One region of the Paenibacillus azoreducens genome, then DNA from elsewhere that is predicted to be linked to it. Evidence: a T-box and tRNA genes for the amino acid it is inferred to sense, from the RefSeq annotation. Region 1 holds a T-box; the other holds one or more tRNA genes.
What was found. A T-box is a leader RNA that pairs with one kind of tRNA and senses whether it is charged. The one in region 1 lies ahead of pheS (phenylalanine--tRNA ligase subunit alpha), so its partner is inferred to be a tRNA-Phe.

Region 1 (3,397 bases):
ACTTGCCGAGCTCGAACCCGATCAAGGAAATGTATGGATGCATCCGGGCGTGAATGTGGGGTATTTCTCGCAGGAGCTTGAAGGATTGAATGAGGAAGAGACGCTGCTGGAAAGTTTGCTCGGACTGCCGGATATGACGGAGACGCATGCGCGGACGATTCTCGGATGTTTTCTTTTTTCCAGGGAGGATGTTTTCAAGCGTATCGGTGATCTAAGCATGGGCGAAAAATGCCGCGCCGCATTCGTGCAGCTGTATTTCAGCGGCGCCAATCTGCTTGTGCTGGATGAGCCGACGAACTATTTGGACATTCACACGCGTGAGGTGGTCGAAGAAGCGCTGGTCGCATATCCCGGCGCGTTGGTTGTTGTATCGCATGACCGCATGCTGGTTCGCAAATTGGCCAACCGTCTGCTGACGTTGTCGCCGGAGCGCGAGCCGGTGCTGTTTGAGGGTTCCGTGAAGGAAGAGGAAGAACGGCTGAAAAGACTTGGCGGGGTGCTTAAGGAAGATCCGGACCGGGAGAAACGAAGACTTGAACTTGAATGGGAAATTTCGAGGCTGCTGGGTATTGAGGATCCGGAAGGCGGGGAGGAGCGGATTGGTGAAGTTCGTGCTCTTCGGAAGCAGCTTGAGAGCTTGTAGACACGTGACACGACCAGCCGATTCCCGCAGGCGACTTGCCAGCACCGCGTTTTTTACTTATAATAATTGATTATAGTCAACAAAAGGAATAACATTGCATATAGTGTGCAAAATGATTAACACATCAAGATGTGTTTGAACAGCAGAAGTAAATGCGATGATGGAGACAAGTACGCAGTGCCACTTTACAGGGAGGAAACGCCGCAGATTGAGAGCGTTTCTACAGAAACGGGCTGCCGAAATTCCCTCCGGAGCAGTTCCTTGAACCTTTGCCGGCATATTCGGCATCGAAGTAGGGGATACCGGGTACGCACCGTTACAGCGATTAAAGTGAGAACAGGTTTGTCCCCCGGAAAGCGGGCGGCAAGCAGTTCTAACAAGGGTGGTACCACGGTCTTTTCGTCCCTTTCCGGGAGAAAAGGCCTTTTTTATTTTTGTAAAGCTTAAAGTCGAGCGTCCGGCTGCCTTTATCCGTTCAATCATTAGTTCAACTTATGTAGGCAAACGTTTTAGAAGGCCAGACGTACGAGGTGCGTTTTATTTTAAGAAGGAGGCAGGAAGAGATGAAGGAAAAACTCGAAGCGCTGCGGCAGGAAGCCCTGGAACAGCTGCATGGGGTAAAAGGAGCACAAACGCTGAATGATCTGCGCGTGAAATATTTGGGCAAAAAAGGCGCGCTTACTGAAGTTTTGCGTGGGATGGGAGCGCTGAGCGCGGAAGAACGCCCGAAAATCGGCCAAGTTGCCAATGAGGTTCGCGGCGCGATTGAGGCTTTGATTGAAGCGAAACAAGAGGCGTTCCGGAAAGCCGAAACCGAAAAACGTTTGCAGGCGGAAAAAGTTGACGTAACGCTGCCTGGGCGCAAAATGCAGCAAGGCGGCATTCATCCGCTCAACAAGGTGATCGAGGAGATCGAGGAAATTTTCATCGGTATGGGCTACCATATTGCCGAAGGTCCGGAAGTGGAAACGGATTATTATAACTTTGAAGCATTGAACCTTCCGAAAAACCACCCGGCGCGCGACATGCAGGATACGTTCTACATTACGGAAGAAATTCTGATGCGCACGCAAACTTCTCCGGTGCAAATCCGCACCATGGAAAAGATGGAAGGAGAAGTGCCTGTCAAAGTCATCTGTCCGGGCAAGGTGTACCGCCGCGATGATGATGACGCTACGCATTCCTTCCAGTTCAATCAAATCGAAGGTTTGGTTATCGGCGAAAATATCCGCATGAGCGACTTGAAAGGCACCCTGCTTCAATTCGTACAGGAGATGTTCGGTTCCAGCACCCAAATCCGTCTTCGTCCAAGCTTCTTCCCGTTCACGGAGCCAAGCGCGGAAGTGGATGTCACCTGCGTGAAATGCGGGGGCAACGGCTGCCGGATGTGCAAGCATACGGGATGGCTGGAGATTTTGGGCTGCGGCATGGTGCATCCGAAGGTGCTCGAAATGGGCGGTTACGATCCGGAAAAATACAGCGGTTTTGCTTTCGGCATGGGCGTAGAGCGGATCGCGATTTTAAAATACGGCATTGACGATATCCGTCATTTCTATAACAGCGACATGGCATTTTTGAAGCAATTTGCCCGCAAATAAGGCAAGGGGCGGCTAAGCGAATAAGGAAAGAAGGAAGGGACCCGTAAATGAAAGTATCAACGGAATGGTTAGCGGATTATGTATCGCTTGAAAATGTGGCGGCCGAAGAGCTTGCTGAGAAGATTACGCGCGCGGGGATCGAAATCGACGAGATTGAAAACCGCAACAAAGGGGTCACAAAAGTTGTCGTCGGCTATGTGAAAAGCAAAGAAAAACATCCGGATGCGGATAAACTGAATATTTGCATCGTCGATGCCGGGCAGGAGGAAGAACTGCAGATCGTGTGCGGCGCCAAAAACGTCGATGCCGGCCAGAAAGTGCCGGTGGCGCTCGTTGGCGCTAAGCTTCCGGGAGGACTGGAAATCAAGAAAGCCAAACTCCGCGGCGCCCTTTCCCAAGGGATGATCTGTTCCGCCAAAGAGCTGGGCTTGAACGATAAGCTGCTGCCGAAAGAACAGCAGGAAGGTATCCTGGTGCTGCCGGAATCCTTGCATATCGGCACGCCGATCGGTCAGGTGTTGGGCCTTGATGACCAGGTGCTGGAGTTTGATTTGACGCCGAACCGTTCCGACTGCCTGAGCATGATTGGCGCGGCTTATGAAGTCGGGGCCATCCTCGGCCGCGATGTTAAACTGCCGAATCCCGAAAAGGAACTGGTAGAAATCGCGGATGCGGCAGACAGCCATATTTCCGTGAAAATCAGCTCTCCGGAGCATTGCAGCCATTATGCTGCCAGATATATTACGGATGTGAAAATCGGTCCTTCGCCGCAGTGGATGCAGAACCGCCTGATGGCTGCCGGCGTGCGCCCGATCAACAACATCGTTGACATTACCAACTATGTCATGCTGGAGTACGGCCAGCCTTTGCACGCTTTCGATGCGGATCAACTGACAGGTGGAGCCATTGACGTCCGCCTTGCCAAGGAAGGCGAAACTTTGGTTACGCTGGACGGCCAAGAACGCAAGCTGGAGCCGCATATGCTGCTGATTACCGATGGCGTGCAGCCGGTTGGACTCGCTGGCGTGATGGGTGGACTTAACTCCGAAGTAACCGATAATACGGTGAATATTTTGCTGGAATCCGCCAAGTTTGACGGCGGCACCATCCGCAAAACTTCGAGACAACTGGGACTTCGCTCCGAGGCAAGTTTGCG
Region 2 (3,397 bases), 1.3 Mb from region 1:
TATTTTCTTTTCGTTACTTTATACAATAACATGGCGAGCTTCACCAAAACCGCGTCACCAAAGCTTCTGACGTCCAGTCCGGTCTCCTGTTTGATTTTATCCAGACGGTATAAAAGTGTGTTTCTGTGAATATATAATCGTTTGGCCGTCTCGCTGACATTGCAATCGAGCTGAAAAAACGTTTCAAGCGTAGACAAAGTCTCATTGTCTGAAAATAACGCTCCGCAGTCTCCCGCCTGCTCCAAAAACAATTTGCGCTGGTCCAGCGGAATGCCGTAAATCAACTGTTCCAGCAGGAGCTCCCACGGAAAATGGACATGCTCCGCAACATGAAAGGTTCTGCCAAGAAAGATCGTCTTTCTAAGGAGGCTAACCGCAGAAGGAAGGGACTTCACCGGTAAAATAGAAGGCGCTACCGCCAAGTGAAAGGTACCGACCCATTCGTTAGCGATCAGCTCGTATAGCCCCAGGCAGAATGCTGACAGCATGTCGGTCTCCGATTCAGAACTATCATCGTCCTTTTCCTCGCCTGTACCAACGACCAGCTCCTTCCTGGCCAGTACAAGCCACTCATAACTCCGTAAAGGTACAAGTACCACATCCCCATCAAAATAGCTCCTTAACAGCTTTTTCAATTGGGTACGGCTGACATCGGCAGCATAGGCGCTTTCACATGTCAGCAAAAACGGTATCATCTCACCGGTCAACCGCCGCTTTAAATCCAGATCATCCGGAATTTCACTATCTCCCCGTTCCTGGTCCAACTGGTCTACGATCCAGGCTCCGAAACGGAGAATTTCGCTTTCCTCTTCAACCCCTACTGGAAGGGATTCATTGTCCTGAGGTTTAACTTGGGCAACCAATAGCTCGATCAGCTGCATGACCTCTATGCTGATTTCGCCCGCAGGAGCTTCCAGCGCGTAGACATGCCCTCCCTTCATATATAGGGGATACCAGATGCGGTCATCCACTACGACTGAAGCTTTCAGCTTGCAGTTAGAGCCATGACTTTGATCCATATCTCTGCCTTTCGATGACTCATGACACTCGGCTTGATCAAATACGATTTCGGACTGCTGTTTGGTCAACTGCTTAATGCGCAAAGGCGCTCCGACGATTTGCTCCAACTTGATACGTAATGTCTCCATCTCCACCATCGATGTCATCCACCACTTTGCCGTTTTTGTATATTATTTTATCATATCGCACGTCAAATTCCGAAAATCACTGATATTGCCTTTTTATCTTCACTCCGGGTCCAATACCTACTATCAACGATTCATTTTTCTGTATAAAAGGTCCAGCGGTTAACACTTTCCTATATCATAACAAAAAGACCATCAACCGTAACGGTTAATGGTCTTGGATGAGCCATGAAGGACTCGAACCTTCGACACCCTGATTAAAAGTCAGGTGCTCTACCAACTGAGCTAATGGCTCTTATACTGGTGGAGGCTGATGGATTCGAACCACCGAACTCGTACGAGAACAGATTTACAGTCTGCTGCGTTTGGCCACTTCGCTAAGCCTCCATATAAGGTGGCTCGGGACGGAATCGAACCGCCGACACGAGGATTTTCAGTCCTCTGCTCTACCGACTGAGCTACCGAGCCTTATAAGATAAAACGATGAAACTACTGAAATGAATGGCGGAACCGACGGGATTCGAACCCGCGATCTCCTGCGTGACAGGCAGGCATGTTAGGCCTCTACACCACGGTTCCGCATTATTCAGATGGTGCCGGCGAGAGGACTTGAACCCCCAACCTACTGATTACAAGTCAGTTGCTCTACCAATTGAGCTACACCGGCATATGATGGTGGAGGCTGAGGGGATCGAACCCCCGACCCTCTGCTTGTAAGGCAGATGCTCTCCCAGCTGAGCTAAGCCTCCGAAATGTTATGGTAGCGGCGGAGGGGATCGAACCCCCGACCTCACGGGTATGAACCGTACGCTCTAGCCAGCTGAGCTACGCCGCCATATTTATTATATCTTACGCAGTATACAGATGGCGGAGAGAGAGGGATTCGAACCCTCGCACCGCTTACGCAGTCTAACCCCTTAGCAGAGGGTCCCCTTATAGCCACTTGGGTATCTCTCCAAGCATATCGCTGTATACACTAAGACATTATATTCAAGTGATTTGATCACCTGAAAACTAGATACGAAACGTTTTGCGTTTTAATTCTCCGTAGCATTTCCCGGTTTTAAATCCCGGGTCCCCCGAAAAGTAATCGGAATTATCCGCGAAGCATACGCTTCACTTTTTGGGGTATTTTTTAGGATAAGCCCTCGACCGATTAGTATTGGTCAGCTCCATGCATTGCTGCACTTCCACCTCCAACCTATCTACCTCGTCGTCTTCAAGGGGTCTTACTAGTTGGGAAATCTCATCTTGAGGGGGGCTTCACGCTTAGATGCTTTCAGCGCTTATCCCTTCCGTACGTAGCTACCCAGCCATGCTCCTGGCGGAACAACTGGTGCACCAGCGGTACGTCCATCCCGGTCCTCTCGTACTAAGGACAGCTCCTCTCAAATTTCCTACGCCCACGACAGATAGGGACCGAACTGTCTCACGACGTTCTGAACCCAGCTCGCGTACCGCTTTAATGGGCGAACAGCCCAACCCTTGGGACCTACTTCAGCCCCAGGATGCGATGAGCCGACATCGAGGTGCCAAACCTCCCCGTCGATGTGGACTCTTGGGGGAGATAAGCCTGTTATCCCCAGGGTAGCTTTTATCCGTTGAGCGATGGCCCTTCCATGCGGTACCACCGGATCACTAAGCCCGACTTTCGTCCCTGCTCGACTTGTAGGTCTCGCAGTCAAGCTCCCTTCTGCCTTTGCACTCTTCGAATGATTTCCAACCATTCTGAGGGAACCTTGGGGCGCCTCCGTTACTCTTTAGGAGGCGACCGCCCCAGTCAAACTGCCCACCTGACACTGTCCCCGCACCGGATCACGGTACCAGGTTAGAACCTAGATACGATCAGGGTGGTATCCCAACGGCGCCTCCACCTAAGCTGGCGCTCAGGCTTCAAAGGCTCCCACCTATCCTGTACAGATCGTACCCAAATCCAATATCAAGCTGCAGTAAAGCTCCATGGGGTCTTTCCGTCTTGTCGCGGGTAACCTGCATCTTCACAGGTATTAAAATTTCACCGGATCTCTCGTTGAGACAGCGCCCAAGTCGTTACGCCATTCGTGCGGGTCAGAATTTACCTGACAAGGAATTTCGCTACCTTAGGACCGTTATAGTTACGGCCGCCGTTTACTGGGGCTTCGGTTCACAGCTTCGGATTACTCCTAACCGCTCCCCTTAACCTTCCAGCACCGGGCAGGCGTCAGCCCGTATACTTCGCCTTACGGCTTCGCACAGACCTGTGTTTTTGCTAA

Region 2: it encodes a tRNA-Phe, which carries the amino acid that the T-box ahead of pheS (phenylalanine--tRNA ligase subunit alpha) is inferred to sense. The anticodon was not compared.

Annotation. Positions count from the first base shown of each region.
Region 1 covers NZ_AP025343.1:5,800,000-5,803,396, reverse strand. The annotation lists gene abc-f (ribosomal protection-like ABC-F family protein) at 1-643, shown strand, start outside; T-box leader at 792-1,053, shown strand; gene pheS (phenylalanine--tRNA ligase subunit alpha) at 1,207-2,241, shown strand; gene pheT (phenylalanine--tRNA ligase subunit beta) at 2,289-3,397, shown strand, end outside.
Region 2 covers NZ_AP025343.1:7,092,561-7,095,957, forward strand. The annotation lists gene L6442_RS31750 (PucR family transcriptional regulator) at 1-1,157, opposite strand, end outside; tRNA gene L6442_RS31755 (tRNA-Lys) at 1,368-1,440, opposite strand; tRNA gene L6442_RS31760 (tRNA-Tyr) at 1,447-1,532, opposite strand; tRNA gene L6442_RS31765 (tRNA-Phe) at 1,541-1,613, opposite strand; tRNA gene L6442_RS31770 (tRNA-Asp) at 1,648-1,724, opposite strand; tRNA gene L6442_RS31775 (tRNA-Thr) at 1,737-1,812, opposite strand; tRNA gene L6442_RS31780 (tRNA-Val) at 1,819-1,894, opposite strand; tRNA gene L6442_RS31785 (tRNA-Met) at 1,904-1,980, opposite strand; tRNA gene L6442_RS31790 (tRNA-Ser) at 2,011-2,102, opposite strand; rRNA gene L6442_RS31795 (23S ribosomal RNA) at 2,282-3,397, opposite strand, start outside.